DNA from 3 places in the Sphingobium sp. PAMC28499 genome. Region 1 is predicted to be linked to each of the others. Evidence: predicted binding sites of a transcription regulator. Region 1 holds the regulator's gene; each other region holds the start of a gene.
The links. The regulator LexA, encoded in region 1, represses DNA repair genes until DNA is damaged. The targets are predictions, from matches to a motif close to GTTCCNCNCTTGTTCT.

Region 1 (5,214 bases):
ACCAGGGCGGCCAGGCGCGCCTCGTCGGCCTCGCGCAGATAATGGCCGTTCAGATTTTCCAGCTTCTTGATATCGAAACGCGAGGGCGAGCGGCCGACGCCGTCGATATCGAACAGTTCGATGGCGCGTTCGATCGAGATGATCTCTTCATCGCCATGGCCCCAACCCAGGCGCAGCAGATAGTTCAGCACCGCTTCGGGCAGCATCCCCATCTCGTCGCGATAGGCGTCGACGCCGAGCGCACCGTGGCGCTTCGACAGCTTCGCGCCGTCCGACCCGTGGATCAGCGGGATATGGCCATAGACCGGCTCTTCCCAGCCCATTGCCTTGATGATGGCGAGCTGGCGGAAGGCGTTGTTGAGATGGTCGTCGCCGCGGATGACATGGGTGACACCCATGTCATGGTCGTCGACCACGACGGCCAGCATATAAGTGGGGGTGCCGTCCGACCGGAGCAGGATCATGTCGTCCAGTTCGGCATTCTGCACCACGACGCGGCCCTGGACCGCATCCTCGATGACCGTTTCGCCGGTCCGAGGGGCCTTGATGCGGATGACGAAGGGCGCGCCTTCGGGCGCTTCCTCGGGCGAGCGGTCGCGCCAGCGACCGTCATAGCGCATCGGCTGCTTGGCGGCGCGCTGCTGTTCGCGCAGCTCGGCCAGCTCTTCCTGCGTCGCATAGCAGCGATAGGCATGGCCATTGGCGAGCAACTGATTGGCGACCTCGGCATGGCGCGGGGTGCGCTCGAACTGGAACACGGCGGGCTCATCGCCGCCCAGGTTCAGCCATTCCAGACCGTCGAAGATGGCTGCCACGGCTTCCTCGGTGGAGCGGGCGCGATCCGTATCCTCGATGCGGAGCAGGAACTTGCCGCCATGATGGCGCGCGAACAGCCAGTTGAACAGCGCGGTGCGGGCGCCGCCAATATGCAGGAAGCCCGTTGGCGACGGGGCGAAACGGGTCACCACCTGCTTGTTCAATCCCGTTGCACTTGCCGTCATATTCGCTGACATTCTTCCTGCCTGATCCATGGATGCGACGCCCCCTAGCATGGCTTTTGAGCCACGACAAACGTCCGTTGGGCGCAGGACGGTGCGTATTGCGCACAATGGATTTGCGCGGATCGAACAATGGCTGGAGGTGGAGCGCGAACAGCTTGCCTTGTGGGTGCCGGTGGCGCTGGGCGCGGGCATTGCCGGCTGGTTCGTGCTGCCGGGGCCGGCACACTGGCTGGCCTGCTGCTGCGGGGCGCTGGGGCTGGCCTGTCTGGCGCTGTTGCTGCCGGTGGGCGCGCGATTGCGGCATATGCTGGTGGCGGGCGGCTTGTTGGCTTGTGTTGGTTGCCTGCTGGTCTGGGGCAAGGCGACATGGCTGGGTCAGCCGCCGCTGGCCCGTCCCATATTCGCACAGGTGACCGGCACGGTGACGGCGGTTGCCAAGCTGCCGGCGCAGCAGATGGTGCGGGTGGGCTTGCGCCCGATCGCGGCGCCGGCGCTGCCCGCGGCGATCCGGGTGAATATCGCGGAGGCGGAGGTGCCCGAAGGACTGGGCAAGGGGGCGGTGCTGCGCTTTCGCGTGCGGCTGATGCCGCCCGCGCCGCCGAGCGTGCCGGGGGCGTTCGACTTCGCGCGACGCGCCTATTTCCAGGGGATCGGGGCGACCGGGCGGGCGCTGGCGCCGGTCGAGATGGTGGAGCAGGCGCGCGAGGCGCCGATGCTGCGGGCGCGGCTGTTCGATCATATCAGCGGACAGGTGGCAGGCGCATCGGCGGGGATTGCGGTGGCGTTGGCGACCGGCGACCAGGGCGCGATTGCCGAGGCGGATGCAGAGGCGATGCGGCGTAGCGGCCTTGCCCATCTTCTCTCGATCAGCGGCCTGCATGTGACGGCGCTGATCGGGGCGGTGATATTTCTGCTGTTGCGCCTGCTGGCGCTGATCCCGCGTGCGGCGCTGGACTGGCCGCTGATGCTGATCGCGGCGGCCGGCGGCGCGCTGGCGGGGATCGGCTATACGCTGCTGACGGGCGCGGAGGTGCCGACGGTGCGATCCTGCATCGCGGCGCTGCTGGTGCTGGGCGGGCTGGCGCTGGGGCGCGAGGCGATCACCCTTCGGCTGGTGGCGACCGGGGCGCTGGTGGTGCTGGTCTTCTGGCCCGAGGCGCTGATCGGGCCGAGCTTCCAGATGAGCTTCGCCGCCGTGGTCGCGCTGGTGGCGCTGGGCGAGCATCGGCGGTTCAAGGCGTTCGCGATGGCGCGGGACGAGCCTTGGCCGCGCAAGGCCGGACGGACGGTGGCGGCGATGCTGATGACCGGCCTTGCCATCGAACTGGTGCTGGCGCCGATTGCCCTTTTCCATTTTCACAAGGCAGGTTTGCTCGGCGCGGTGGCCAATCTGGTCGCGATCCCGCTCACCACCTTCGTCATCATGCCGCTGGAGGCGCTGGCACTGGGCTTCGACCTCGTCGGGCTGGGCGCGCCCTTCTGGTGGCTCACGGCCAAGGCGATCGCGCTGTTGCTGGCCGTGGCGCACGGCGTGGCGGCCAGCCCGATGGCGGTGATGCTGGCGCCGGCGGTGCCGGGCTGGATTTTCGGGATCATTGTCGTTGGTGGTCTGTGGTGCCTGCTGTGGCGCAGTCGCTGGCGCTGGCTGGGGTTGGGGCCAATCGCAATCGGCCTGGCCGGCATCGCGCTGCTGGCGCCGCCCGATATCGTGGTGACGGGCGATGGGCGGCATGTCGCGGTGCGGACGCCGGCGGGGGCGATGGCGCTGCTACGCGAGGGGGCGGGTGATTATGTGCGCGACGTGCTGAGCGAGAGCGCGGGCTATGACGGGACGCTGGAGGCGATCGCGAAGATGCCGCAAGCGCGCTGTTCGACCGATCTGTGCGCCGTGACGTTGCCGCGGGGCGGGCGCGACTGGCGCTTGCTGGTGACGCGCAATGCGATGCTGGTCGATCGGCCGATATTGGAGCGGGATTGCGCGGCGGCGGATATCGTCATCAGCGACCGGGGCCTGCCCTGGTGGTGCCGGCCGCGCTGGATGAAGATCGACCGCCGGCTGCTATCCCGCACCAGCGGCCTATCGATTGGCCTTGAAAGCGGCAAAGTTCACACCGTCCATCGGCCCGGAGACGCGCATCCGTGGATCGTGCGCCGCCGGCCCCGAACAGCCGGTCAGTTGTAGCGGCGCAACAGGCCGGCGAGCTTGCCCTGGATGCGGACCTGGCGCGGATCGTAGATCTGCGGTTCATAGGCGGCATTGGCGGGATCGAGCCTGACCCGGCTGCCTTCGCGGCGGAAATATTTGAGCGTCGCTTCGGCGTCGTCGATCAGGGCGACGACGATCTGGCCTTCGCGCGCGACATCGGTGCGCTGGATCAGCGCGAAGTCACCGTCGAGAATGCCGGCCTCCATCATCGAGTCCCCCGAGACTTCGAGCGCATAATGATCGCCCGAGCCGAGCAAGGCGGCGGGGACGGAGAGCATGGTGTGGCTTTCCATCGCCTCGATCGGGACGCCGGCGGCGATGCGGCCGTGCAGCGGGATTTCGATCACGTCATTGGCGGCGGTCGGCAGCAGCACGGCCGGAGCCGATATCTTGGGCGTCGGAATGGCCGGCGCGGGTGCGCGATGCATCGCGTCGGGCAGCTTCAACACTTCGAGCGCGCGGGCGCGGTTGGGCAGGCGGCGGATGAAGCCGCGTTCCTCCAGCGCATTGATCAGCCGGTGGATGCCGGACTTGGAGCGCAGGTCGAGCGCGTCCTTCATCTCCTCGAACGAAGGGGACACGCCGCCTTCTTCCAGCCGGGTCTGAATGAAGCTCAGCAATTCCTGCTGCTTGGGCGTCAACATCGGCGGTCCTCCATGGAACGAATGAAGAACGCATAGGAAACGGAAGGGGGCAAGTCAAGCGCGTTAAGCCATGCCCCGCTTTTGCCGGTCAGGCAGTGAGCGGGATGATGTCGACCATGTCGCCGGCAATGGCGGGGGCTGAACCGGCCGGACGGCGGATCAGGCAGTCGGCCAGCGCCATGGCGGCGGTGGCGGCGCTGTCCTGCGCGGTGACGGAAACAATACCGTCGGTGGCGCGATAGGCGCGCAGATAATCGTCGCGTTCGGCGGTCGCACCGAGCGGCGCGGCAAGGCGGGCCTGCACGATCGGCGGCAGCGGCGCGCGCGATCCGGCGAGATGGCGGACCATCGGGCAGAGGAAGAGGGTGCCGGTGACGAAGGCGGAGACCGGATTGCCCGGCAGGCCGAGAAAGGTCGCGTTGCCGAGGCGCCCGGCCATGAGCGGTTTGCCCGGCCGCATCGCGATCTTGTAGAAATCGAGCGTGCCGCCGGCGGCCGCAAAGGCGGGGCGGACATAGTCATGATCGCCGACCGAGGCGCCGCCGGTCGAGACGATGATGTCGGCCTGTGCCGCCTGTTCCAGCGCCTGCGTCATGGCGTCAAGATCGTCGGGCACGATGCCAAGGTCGATCACGTCGCAGGGCAGGGCGGCGAGCAGGGCGGCGAGCATCGGCGCGTTGGACGAGGGGAGATAGCCCGGCGGCGTCGGCGCGCCGGGGGGAACAAGTTCATTGCCGGTCGAGAGCAGGGCGATGCGGGGCCGGGCGCCGACGGGCAGGCTGCCATGGCCGCCAAGGACGGCAAGCGCGATCTGACCCGGCGTGAGGCGGCTGCCGGCGCTGACCAGCAGCGTGCCGGCGCGGAAATCGGAGCCGAGCGGGCGGACATGCCTGCCGGGCGTCAATATGCCGTCATGCGCGGTCAGTTTGTCGCCGTCGCGCGTGGCATTTTCCTGGATCAGGATCGCATCGGCGCCGGCCGGCAAGGGCGCGCCGGTGAAGATGCGGCAAGCCTGGCCCGGTTGCAGGGCCGGGATATCGGCGTCGCCCGCGCTGCTGGTGGCGACCAGCTGCCACGGCCCGGCGCCTTCGGACGCCCGCACGGCATAGCCGTCCATCGCGGAAAGATCGGCCCAGGGCTGGTCGCGGAGTGCGGTGATGTCGGTGGCGAGCCAGCGACCGGCACAGGCGGCGACGGGCACATGTTCGGCCGGCAGCGGATCGGCAAGGGCAAGGAGCCGCGCCTGCGCGTCCGCGACCGGCATCAGGCTCATCGGCTGGCATGCTCCGGCGCGGTCCAGTCGCCCGACTTGCCGCCGCGCTTGGCGAGCAGGCGGACATCGCCGATTATCATGCCCTTATCG
Region 2 (5,214 bases), 1.2 Mb from region 1:
CCCTCCCGCGTGCGGGAGGGGAATGGCGGAAAACCACCCTCTTAGGCCATTCCTGCCTTCGCGAATGAGGACGGGGCAACGCCGTTCAGGCCAGCGTGATGAAGCTGTCCATCACCCGCTTGCGGCCGGCGGTTTCGAAGTCGATTTCCAGCTTGTTGCCCTCGATCGCGGCGATCGTGCCATAGCCGAATTTCTGGTGGAAGACGCGCTGGCCGACGGACACATCGTCGCGGCCCTTGTTGCCGAGCGACACGGCGGAGGTGCGGGCTTCGACGATTCGCACGGGTTCGCGACTGAACTGGCCGCTGGTCTGGGCGCGTTGCCAGCCGGGGCCGCGCGACGAGCCGCGCGCGACATTGGCGAAGGGATCGTCCCGTTCGGACCAGTTGGCGCGCCAGAGCGAGGCGCCGCCGGACATGCTGCTTTCCTCGTCCACATGTTCGGGTGGCAATTCTCCGACGAAGCGGGAGGGGATGCTACTGGTCCACTGGCCATAGATGCGGCGGTTGGCGGCATGAAGGATGGTACAGCGTTTGCGCGCACGGGTGATCGCCACATAGGCGAGGCGCCGTTCCTCCTCCAGGCTGTTGAGCCCGCCTTCGTCGAGTGCGCGCTGCGAGGGGAAGATGCCTTCCTCCCAGCCGGCGAGGAAGACATTGTCGAATTCCAGCCCCTTGGCGGCGTGGATGGTCATGATGGTGAGCTTCTGCTCATCCTGCTGCGCCTCATTGTCCATGACCAGGCTGACATGTTCGAGGAAGGCGCCCAGCGTCTCATATTCCTCCATCGCGCGGGTGAGTTCGCTCAGATTTTCGAGCCGCCCGGCGCTCTCGGTCGAACGTTCGGCCTGGAGCGTGGCGGTATAGCCGCTTTCGTCCAGGATCTGGCGCGCCAGTTCGGCATGGGGCAGTTGTGCGGCGCGATCGCGCCAGCGGGCGAAGTCGCCGATGAAGGCGCCGAGCGAACGGCGCGCCTGGGGTGTCAGTTCGTCGGTGTCGAGGATGCGGGCGGCGGCAAGGGCGAGGGGAATGCCCTCCGCGCGCGCCAGCCGGTGCAGCTTCTCGACCGCCTTGTCGCCCAGGCCGCGCTTCGGCACGTTGACGATGCGTTCGAAGGCCAGGTCGTCGGCCGGCTGGTTGACGAGGCGCAGATAGGCGAGCGCGTCGCGGATTTCGGCGCGCTCATAGAAGCGGAAGCCACCGACGATGCGATAGGGCAGGCCGATCTGGATGAAGCGGTCTTCGAATTCGCGGGTCTGGTGCTGGGCGCGGACGAGGATCGCGACCTCGTCCAGCGAGCCGCCGGCGCGGGCGATCGCCTCGATCTCGTCGCCAACGCGGCGGGCTTCTTCCGGCCCGTCCCACACGCCCAGCACGCGCACCTTTTCGCCGACGTCGATGTCGGTCCACAATGTCTTGCCCAGGCGATTGCCATTTTCCGCGATCACCCCGGAGGCGGCGCCCAGGATATGCGGGGTGGAGCGGTAATTCTGTTCCAGCCGGACGATGACCGCGCCCGGAAAATCCTTTTCGAACCGCAGGATATTGGCGACTTCTGCACCGCGCCATGAATAGATGGACTGATCGTCGTCGCCGACGCAGCAGATATTCTTGCGGGTCTGGGCGAGGAGGCGGAGCCAGAGATACTGGCTGGAGTTGGTGTCCTGATACTCGTCCACCATGATATATTTGAAGCGCTGCTGATATTGTTCCAGCACGTCGCGGTGGCGCTTCAAGATGGTGAGAGAGTGGAGCAGCAAGTCACCGAAATCGCAGGCATTCACCTCGCGCAAACGGGCCTGATAGGCGGCATAGAGCTTTTGCCCCTTGCCATGGGCATAGCCCTCCGCCTCGCCAGCGCCGACTTCCTCCGGGGTGAGGCCCTTATTCTTCCACTGGTCGATCAGACCGGCGAGTTGGCGGGCGGGCCAGCGCTTCTCGTCAATCCCCTCCGCCTGGATCAGCTGCTTCATCAGGCGCAACTGGTCATCGGTGTCGAGGATGGTGAAATTGGACTGAAGGCCCACCAGTTCAGCATGGCGGCGCAGCATCTTGGCCGCGATCGCGTGGAAGGTGCCGAGCCAGGGCATGCCCTCGACCGCCGGGCCGATCATCCGGCCGACGCGCTCGCGCATTTCCCGTGCCGCCTTGTTGGTGAAGGTCACGGCCAGGATTTCCGATGGCCAGGCGCGCTGGGTCGCGACCAGATGGGCGAGGCGGGCGGTGAGCGCCGCGGTCTTGCCCGTGCCCGCGCCGGCCAGCACCAACACCGGCCCCTCCGTAGTCAGCACAGCTTCGCGCTGCGGTTCGTTGAGGCCCTTCAGATAGGGCGGGTCATTGGGAGAGGGGGCAGGCACGGTCATGGGCGATCAACTAGGGATGGGCGGTTGCGGGGGCAAGGGCGGATGGCCTTGCGGCGGGAGGCAATCTATGAGAACAAAAAGAGAATCACGCAAGATGCGAATGGAGCAAGATGATGGTGACGGGGCGGTGCCAGTGCGGGGCGATCCATTATGCGGCGGAGGGCGAGCCGGTTTACAGCGCGCTGTGCCATTGCAGCGATTGTCGGATGAGCGCGGGCGCGCCGATGGTCGGCTGGGCGCTGTTCCCGCATGACAAGGTGACGATAGAGGGCGATCCGGTCACCTATCAGTCGTCGGATAATGCGACCCGCCATTTCTGCGGCACCTGCGGCACCGGGCTGTTCTACACCAACCCGACGGTGTTTCCCGGTATGATCGACATCCAGAGCGCGACGTTGGACGACCAGAGCGCCTTTCCGCCGGCGGTGCATGTCCAATATGCCGAGGCGGCGCCGTGGATGGCGGCGGCGCATGACCTGACCCGGTTCGATCGATACCCGTCGGACTGAGCGCGCGGTCGGCGTCAGCGGCGGCACGGTTCGTCGCTGACGCGGAACAGGCATGCGGGGCGGCCGGTTTTTCCTTTGCTCGGGGCAAGGAGTAGAAGGATCAACCCGATGAAGATCATCATGATCGCCGGCTTTGCCGCTTTGTCGATGGCGGCGCTGCCCGGTCAGGCCGGGGCGCAGGCGATGTCGCCGCCGGCCCAGAACCAGGATCCCAATGCGGCCCAGCCGACCGGCGCGGTGCCGGCCGAGACGGGCATGGTGCCGGCGCCGGCGGACGTGCCGCGCGATCCGGCTGCGCCTGTGGGCACGGCGGCCAATCCTGTGACGGTGGGCGGCAACATGACGCCGCCGCCGACCGAGGCGAAGGCTTATCCGGTCTGCGGCAAGGGCGTGCAGGACGGTTGCGTCAATCCGGGCGAGGCGAAGAAGAGGATGCGCAGGCCGGGCTGACATCCGGATTGGGATCGGCGGCGGCAGGGGTGGGCAGGGCGGCGATGAGCGCCGCGAGGCCAGTCCGGTCGCGCGCCGCGTCGGCCAGGCTATAGCCGTCCAGCACCGTCAGGAAAGCACCGACCGCCTGCGCCAATATGCCTGACAAGCCGCAGGCCGGGCGGATCGCACAGGATGCGCAATCGGCCATCGCCATGTCCGGCTCGCTATGGCGTACGACCGCGCCGATGCGGATATCGACAGGATCGGCGGCAAGGGCGAAGCCGCCGCCCCGACCGCGCTGGGTGCGGATGAAGCCACCCTGGCCCAGGCCATGCACCACCTTCATCAGATGATTGCGCGACAGGCCATAGGCATCGGCAATTTCCGGGATCGTCGCCCGTCCGCCCGGCACGGCGGCGAGATGGATCAGCACGCGCAGCGCATAGTCGGTGTGGCGGGTCAATTGCATCGCGCCCTCCTATCCTGCGGGCAGAGCGTCATAAACATATATTCAATTTACATCTTAAAAGATGCATATTAAATGAACCTTATTGAGTCCCCGATAAGGAGCCTGTCATGCGCGAAAATCTGTCCCCTGAAACCATCGCCATCGTGAAAGCGACCGGCCCGGCGCTGCGCCGTCATGGCGTCGAGATCACCACCCGCATGTATGCGCGGCTGTTCGAGGATGCGTCGATCAAGGACATGTTCGATCAGGCCGCCCAAGCCAGCGGCGAGCAGCCGCGCCGGCTCGCGGCGGCGATCCTGGGCTTTGCCGAGAATGTCGACAAGTTGCAGGCGCTGGACGGCGCGATTGCGCGCATGGTGCAGCGCCATGTCGATACCGGCGTGCAGCCGGACCATTACCCCAAGGTAGCGGCCGCGCTGTTGCCGGCGATCCGCGAGGTGCTGGGCGAAGAAGTGGCGACCGATGAAGTGCTGGCCGCCTGGGCGGAGGCCTATGGCTTCCTGGCCGATATCCTGATCGGCAAGGAACAGGCGGCCTACGCAGAGGCCGCCTGATATTCCGCCTGAGCGTTACGCGGCGGGTGCGCTGTCCTCTGCGCGGAGCAGGGTGAGGCGCGCCTTGCCGACGTCGCGCACGGCGTCGACGATGAAGCCCTTGACCGCCACGTCTTCGCGCCGATCGGTTTCGATGCTGATCCAGGTGGCGGGGCTGGTCCAGCCCAGGCGCGCCAGCTTGTCGAGTGCGACCTGGCCCGCGCCGGTGTCATAGGGCGGGTCCATGAAGATGAGGTCGAGCGGCGTCTTCGTCGGGCCGAGCGACAGCACGCTGGTCTGGCGGATGTCTGGGCGCAGGCCGAGCTTGTCGCCATTGGCGCGGATCGCGTCGATCGCCGCCTTGTCCTGCTCGACGAACAGGCAGGAGCCGGCGCCGCGCGACAGGGCTTCAAAGCCCAGCGCACCCGAGCCGGCGAAGAAGTCGCCCACGGCCAGCCCCTCGAACGATCCCAGCCGGCTCGCCAGCATCGAAAAGAGCGTTTCGCGGGTGCGGTCGCCGGTGGGACGGGTGGCGTCGCCCTTGGGCGCGACCAGCGGACGGCCGCGCCATTGGCCCGAGATGATCCTCATTTCTGTGCTTTCTTCAGGCTGCTGCGGAAGGCGACCAGGTCATGCTGGCGCACTTCCTCGACCGCGCCGCCAGGCAGTTCGCCCAGCTCGAACGGGCCGTAGCTGGTGCGGATCAGGCGATTGACCTTGAGTTCGAAATGTTCGAGCACGCGGCGGACTTCGCGGTTCTTGCCCTCGGTCAGGGTCATTTCGATCCACTGGTTGCGGCCGGTGCGCCGTTCCAGATTGGCCTCGATCGGACCATATTGGATGCCGTCAATCTCGATGCCGTCGAACAGATCCTCCAACTGCTGCTGGCTGACCTCGCCAAAGGCGCGG
Region 3 (5,214 bases), 210 kb from region 1:
GGCTGGAACGGTCCGGTGCCCGAATTCCTGAATTTCGGTTTTGGCGGCTGAACGGCGCCACTTTGATTGAAAAGGCCCCCGTCACGCGCAGGCATGGCGGGGGCCTTTTTGTCATGTGACCATAACGGCGCAACGGGAGGGTAAGGCCATGTCCGCAATTCCAAGTGTTGGCGCTTTTGCGATCGTGCCCAGCAATAACGTCGCCATTGCCCTGGCCTTCTGGGAAAGGCTGGGCTTCGCGCGGGTCGGCGGTGATCACCATTATCATATCATGGAGGGATGGGGGTGCGAGGTGCATCTGACCCAGGCCGGCGCGCCGCCCTGGGATGTGCCGGCGCACAATCCCTTTGGCATCTATCTGCGCACGCCCGATGTGGCGGCGATCGCGGCGCTGGTCGATGATCTGGTCATCCGGCCAGGCGGCGTTTTGCGCCATCGCGAATGGGGGCTGTATGAGGTCGGGATCAACGGGCCGGATGGATTGCTGGTGCGGATCGGCTGGCCGTCCGAGCTGATCGAGGGCGCCTGATTCTACAGCAGTCCTTGCGCACGCAGGCTGCTATGCCCCTGCGCGCCGATGATGATATGGTCGTGGACGCCGATACCCAGCCGCTTGCCGGCCTCGACGATCTGGCGGGTGATCTCGATATCCTGCTTGCTGGGCGATGGATCGCCCGACGGGTGATTATGCACCAGGATCAGGGCTGCCGATCCCAGTTCCATCGCCCGCTTGATAACCTCGCGCGTATATATGGCCGCCTGGTCGATCGATCCGTCACCCATATTCTCGTCGCGGATCAGCATGTTGCGGCTGTTCACATACAAATTGTAGTGCAAACAAGGAGAAACCCGCAGTTTCGCGTTTGTTTAGCCCCTCAAACGCCGGACCAAGCGTTTCCACTGATCTTCCGAACTCATCCAGTCGGGGCGATCCGGTCTGCGAGGCGTGGGAGCAAATCGGTTAGGATGGCCCCTACAGCGCGAGCAGCGCAGATGCGCTCCGACTGTTTCCATTGCGGTGTTCCAGCAGTGGACGAGATAGAACCTGTTGAGCTTTCCCGCATCGACAACTCCTGAATGGCCGCAGTCGCAGATGATGAAGAGATTTGCGCCCCTGCGCTGATAGTCGCCTAGATTGCGAAGCGTGACGTTTGCGCCCACCTCAAAGCGGGAAGGTCATCTGTCGCGCATCTGGCATTGCTGGCTGGCGCTCCCAAGCCGCTAGAATGCTCTGCGCCAGTTCCAGCGCAGCATTTTCGCGAAGACGCTCATTCGGTGCCGTGAGTGCGACGCGCGCCCAGCCGGGAGCGTGAAGAAGGCTCTGAGCGAGCCAGAGAGAATCAGGCTGTGTCATGCGAACGGTATAAGGAACAAAGCGGGAACACGGCAAGAGGCTTGCGATCAATCGCTAAAGAGGTAGGGTCGCGCCGATTGGTCGGGGTCCGACGAAAACGGGGGTAAAATGCGAGCGATTGTTGTTGGGGCAACTATCCTTTTGGCTGCGTCGCCTTTGGCCGCGCAAGAGGTCGAAACCATCAGGTTTCCAGAGCTAGGTGTGGAAACCACCGTTCCAGCGGGTGGTGAGATTTACAGCTATGCGCGTGTCTACAGCATCGAAGGCGCTCAACTCGATGCCGAAGCAAAAGCGGGAGACTGGCTGCTGGAAAGCAAATATCCGGCTGGCACGAAACTCATACCTGTCTCCACCAAGGCAAAGCTGAAGGCATGTGCGCCGGAGAAGGACAGCTTAGTCGCGGCTGGTCCATGCTTCCTTGACGATGACGGCGACGGGACGTTCGATCGGCAAGCTGCCGATGAGGTGACGATGGCTCGGAAAATGAAAACTCCGGTGCCTTACTCGAAAACCAAAATCTCGATTGTCCGCGAGGACGCATTCAAGACGGTTCTGCTATATCAGGGGGCCACGGCAGACACGCTGCGCTTCTCCTATCGAGAATTCAAAAATGATATCGCGCGACCCGCTTTCACGGAAGAATTGTCTATCCCGCGCGAACCCTATCCTGCGATGATTATGGTGAAAAACATCCAGCTTGAGGTCGGAGCAGTGACGGGGATGGGCCTTCGCTACAAGGTCGTGAAAGTGAACTGATCCGCGAAGTCGTGGGAAGGCCCAGCAGTTACCTGCTGGGCCGAATATCAGGACAGTTTGACGCCGATGCTCGCCAGCAATTCGTCGGCTGTTCGCTGCGCCTTTTCTGCCTCGCTGGGTGCCCATTCGAACAAGCCGTCATGGCTCGTATATGTCGGCTCCACCAGATGAGGCACGGCGCGCTTGCCGCCTGCACAATACTGGTTCGGGTCCATCGACTGGTAGAGTTTCGCCGTCTCCTTGATCTTCGCCTTGGGAGCGATGACCGCGCCGTCGAAGCGTTGAACAGCGGTGCGTTCGTGGACATGGAATAGGTGCGTCATGGCGCAGTTACCGTCTGCGGCCAGATACTCGTCCAGTTCGCTCATCAGCACCTTGGCCAGCCTTGCATATTGGCCTTCATTAATCGCCTCGGTCAGGGGGAACACAATCGTCACCGTGTCCTCGCCCTTGCGCGTCATCGAGTCGAAAATGATATGCGCGTAGCCTAGCGCCTCTGCCTTTTCGTGCAGGGCGGCAGCTTTCGCGGACAGGTCTTTGCCGCGATATTCCAAGCCGATTGCCGATGCCGACAGCCAGAACTCTGCATGGTTGTTTGCGGCCTTGCTGCCCTTCCATTCACCGAATGACCATGCCGCCGGTTCAGCGGTGAACTTGCCCATCAATTGAATGAGGCCGTCCATATAGCCTAAGATGCCGGGACAGTTCTCGCCAGCATTAGGATCGAAGCAAGCTCTGTAGCAGTCCTGATAGCTGTAAGAGCGTGGGCTTACGTTGAATCGCGTTAGGGTGATTTTTGTCATTTTATCTCTCCGAACAATAATGTGATGCAGTTGTCCTGCTCCATTAGTTATCGGAAATCTGGAGATGTGCCCTGATATAGGGTCAAAACGAGCCGTTTTGCAAGACTGATAGATACGGGATGACACAATCATCCCGTAAAGGTCTTGACCTAATCAAGCAATTCGAGGGCTGTAAGCTATCAGCCTATCTCTGTCCCGCTGGTGTCTGGACCATCGGCTGGGGACGAACCACCAACGTAAAGCGCGGCGATACCTGCACCCAAGCCCAAGCAGATGCTTGGCTGGTTCAGGAATATGATGCTTTCGAGCGAAAGGTCCATGCCCTTATCAGGGTCGCGGTAACACCGAACCAACTCGGCGCACTGGTCAGCTTTGCCTATAATGTGGGCGTCGGCGCGCTACAGTCCAGCACACTCCTACGACTGCTCAATCAGGGCGATTATGCCGGCGCAGCGGCACAGTTTGCCCGATGGAATAGGGCTGCTGGAAAGACCCTTGCAGGGCTTACACGGAGGCGGAAGGCCGAAGCCGATCTGTTCGTCCAGCCATGACCGGATACCGGAACGGCTTCGAAGCAAAATGCGGTGCCGCGTTCGGCCCTGCATACCAGTATGAACCGATCAAATTGACCTATACGACCAGCCACACATACACCCCGGATTTCGTGGATGCCGCGAACAAGACCATCATCGAAACCAAGGGATTTTTCCCGGCCAGCGACCGTGCGAAGATGCTGGCGGTGAAGAAGGCAAACCCAGATTGGCGCATCGAGATTTGCTTCCAGCGGCCGGAAACGAAAATCAGCAAGGGAAGCAAGACGACATATCGGGAATGGGCCGAGAAGAATGGCTTCGTCGTGAGGTCCGCACCGATAAATTGATATGACGGTAGGATGCTTCGAACGGGGCTGCTCAGTCCTATCGTCGGTGCCCCGGCGCTGGAAGGCGTCGGGGTTATCCATGACTCGCCCTCGCGCGCGCGCGCGCGTGGTTCAGTAGATTCACACACACACCTTAACCATCAATGTGCTGTTATCGCTGCATTTTTTTGTTGCCTTCCGATCAGTGGAGGCGTATAGGGCGTCCATCGCAATCGACGATGGTTCCACCCATCCCGGTTAGCGTGCCGTTCCGGCGATGGGTATCTCGGTAGCCCACTCTCCATAGCGAACGTCAGATCGAACCGGCCCTTGAGGCCGATCGCGCCGCCAGCATGTCGCTGTCGGTGAACTGACACGCATGGAGGTTTTTCGTGTCAAATTCTGAACCGGTCGTGCCAATCGACGGCACTGATTATCCGTTGTCCGCGTTCCCGGCGGCGCAGCGTGAAATGTTTGATTACGACATGCTGGGCGCGTCCGATGGGGACTATGCCGAAGAGCTGGCCGATGCCGGTTTCCCCCCGGCAGAATGCGTGACTGCAGCGCACCGGGAATGGCAAAAAAGCAAAGCGATTGTCGATGGGCGTATTGCCCGTGCCTATGTGCTGGGCATCGTTTACACCGCCATCGTCGGCTTTGCCCCGGCGCGCGATTTTCAGGTTCTGAGCGAGCATGACGACCGTGACTATGAGCGCGATGAGGTCTTCGAACGCCGCATGGAATGGCTGTCGGGTAAGGGCGGGTATGTCATCTGGGTTCGCCGTCACGATACCGGCGACGGCATCATGCTCCCCCAAACTGTCTACAGCGTGGCCTTCACGAGCCAGCATCTGGAAGCTGCTTTCGTTGCTAAGTTCCCGGAGGTTGCACAATGAGCGGCCCCAATCTCAACGCACCGCCGCAGATTAGCGATTGGCCGGAAGCCTATGTCGCGGAACTTCGTGAGGATGAACTGGCTGACCTGTCCGACCGGACGGTTCTGGCACGGCTCAAGCGCGACCACGGCTTCATGCGCTTCGGACGGTATATCGATCTGAACGTCCAGCAGGGCTTCTATCTTCATCCCGGCAACGGGGTGATCGATAAGGAGGCTGGCACGGATAGCGGTTTCGTCATCGGCGCGCTTGGTGGCCTTGGCATCACTGTCGATGCGAACGGGCAGGCAGACTGGTTCCAATCGGAAGTCGAGCAGCACTATGTGAAGGATGGCTGCGCCAAGCTGTCATGGGTGTTGGCGAACGCCAAAGGCCCGTGGTTCCTAACCGCTGATCTCGAAGAGGGTCGGCACGACGATTGGTATTGGCTCGTGCTGCGCTTCCTGCATGAGGGCGACGAATCTGCCTTCCTTGCCGCATTTCCGGGAGGTGCAGCATGAGCGCGGTCGCATCACTCACGCCATCAATCCTCGATGGCGCAGGGCA

Region 2: the regulator LexA is predicted to act here: its motif matches at 2,433-2,448, upstream of E5554_RS11785 (UvrD-helicase domain-containing protein).
Region 3: the regulator LexA is predicted to act here: its motif matches at 1,368-1,383, upstream of E5554_RS23535 (DUF6771 family protein).

What each region holds. Positions count from the first base shown of each region.
Region 1 is NZ_CP039248.1:3,587,361-3,592,574, reverse strand. It holds gene gltX (glutamate--tRNA ligase) at 1-1,031, opposite strand, end outside; gene E5554_RS17135 (ComEC/Rec2 family competence protein) at 1,051-3,183, shown strand; gene lexA (transcriptional repressor LexA) at 3,174-3,851, opposite strand; gene glp (gephyrin-like molybdotransferase Glp) at 3,940-5,124, opposite strand; gene moaC (cyclic pyranopterin monophosphate synthase MoaC) at 5,121-5,214, opposite strand, start outside.
Region 2 is NZ_CP039248.1:2,424,341-2,429,554, forward strand. It holds gene E5554_RS11785 (UvrD-helicase domain-containing protein) at 86-2,362, opposite strand; gene E5554_RS11790 (GFA family protein) at 2,476-2,871, shown strand; gene E5554_RS11795 (hypothetical protein) at 2,980-3,321, shown strand; gene E5554_RS11800 (Rrf2 family transcriptional regulator) at 3,278-3,772, opposite strand; gene E5554_RS11805 (globin domain-containing protein) at 3,880-4,326, shown strand; gene rsmD (16S rRNA (guanine(966)-N(2))-methyltransferase RsmD) at 4,342-4,896, opposite strand; gene E5554_RS11815 (pseudouridine synthase) at 4,893-5,214, opposite strand, start outside.
Region 3 is NZ_CP039248.1:3,373,556-3,378,769, reverse strand. It holds gene E5554_RS16170 (DEAD/DEAH box helicase) at 1-51, shown strand, start outside; gene E5554_RS16165 (VOC family protein) at 149-529, shown strand; partial or broken gene E5554_RS16160 (JAB domain-containing protein) at 532-825, opposite strand; gene E5554_RS23535 (DUF6771 family protein) at 1,163-1,354, opposite strand; gene E5554_RS16150 (hypothetical protein) at 1,463-2,110, shown strand; gene E5554_RS16145 (hypothetical protein) at 2,158-2,913, opposite strand; gene E5554_RS16140 (lysozyme) at 3,033-3,464, shown strand; gene E5554_RS16135 (endodeoxyribonuclease) at 3,461-3,793, shown strand; gene E5554_RS16130 (hypothetical protein) at 4,165-4,668, shown strand; gene E5554_RS16125 (hypothetical protein) at 4,665-5,168, shown strand; gene E5554_RS16120 (hypothetical protein) at 5,165-5,214, shown strand, end outside.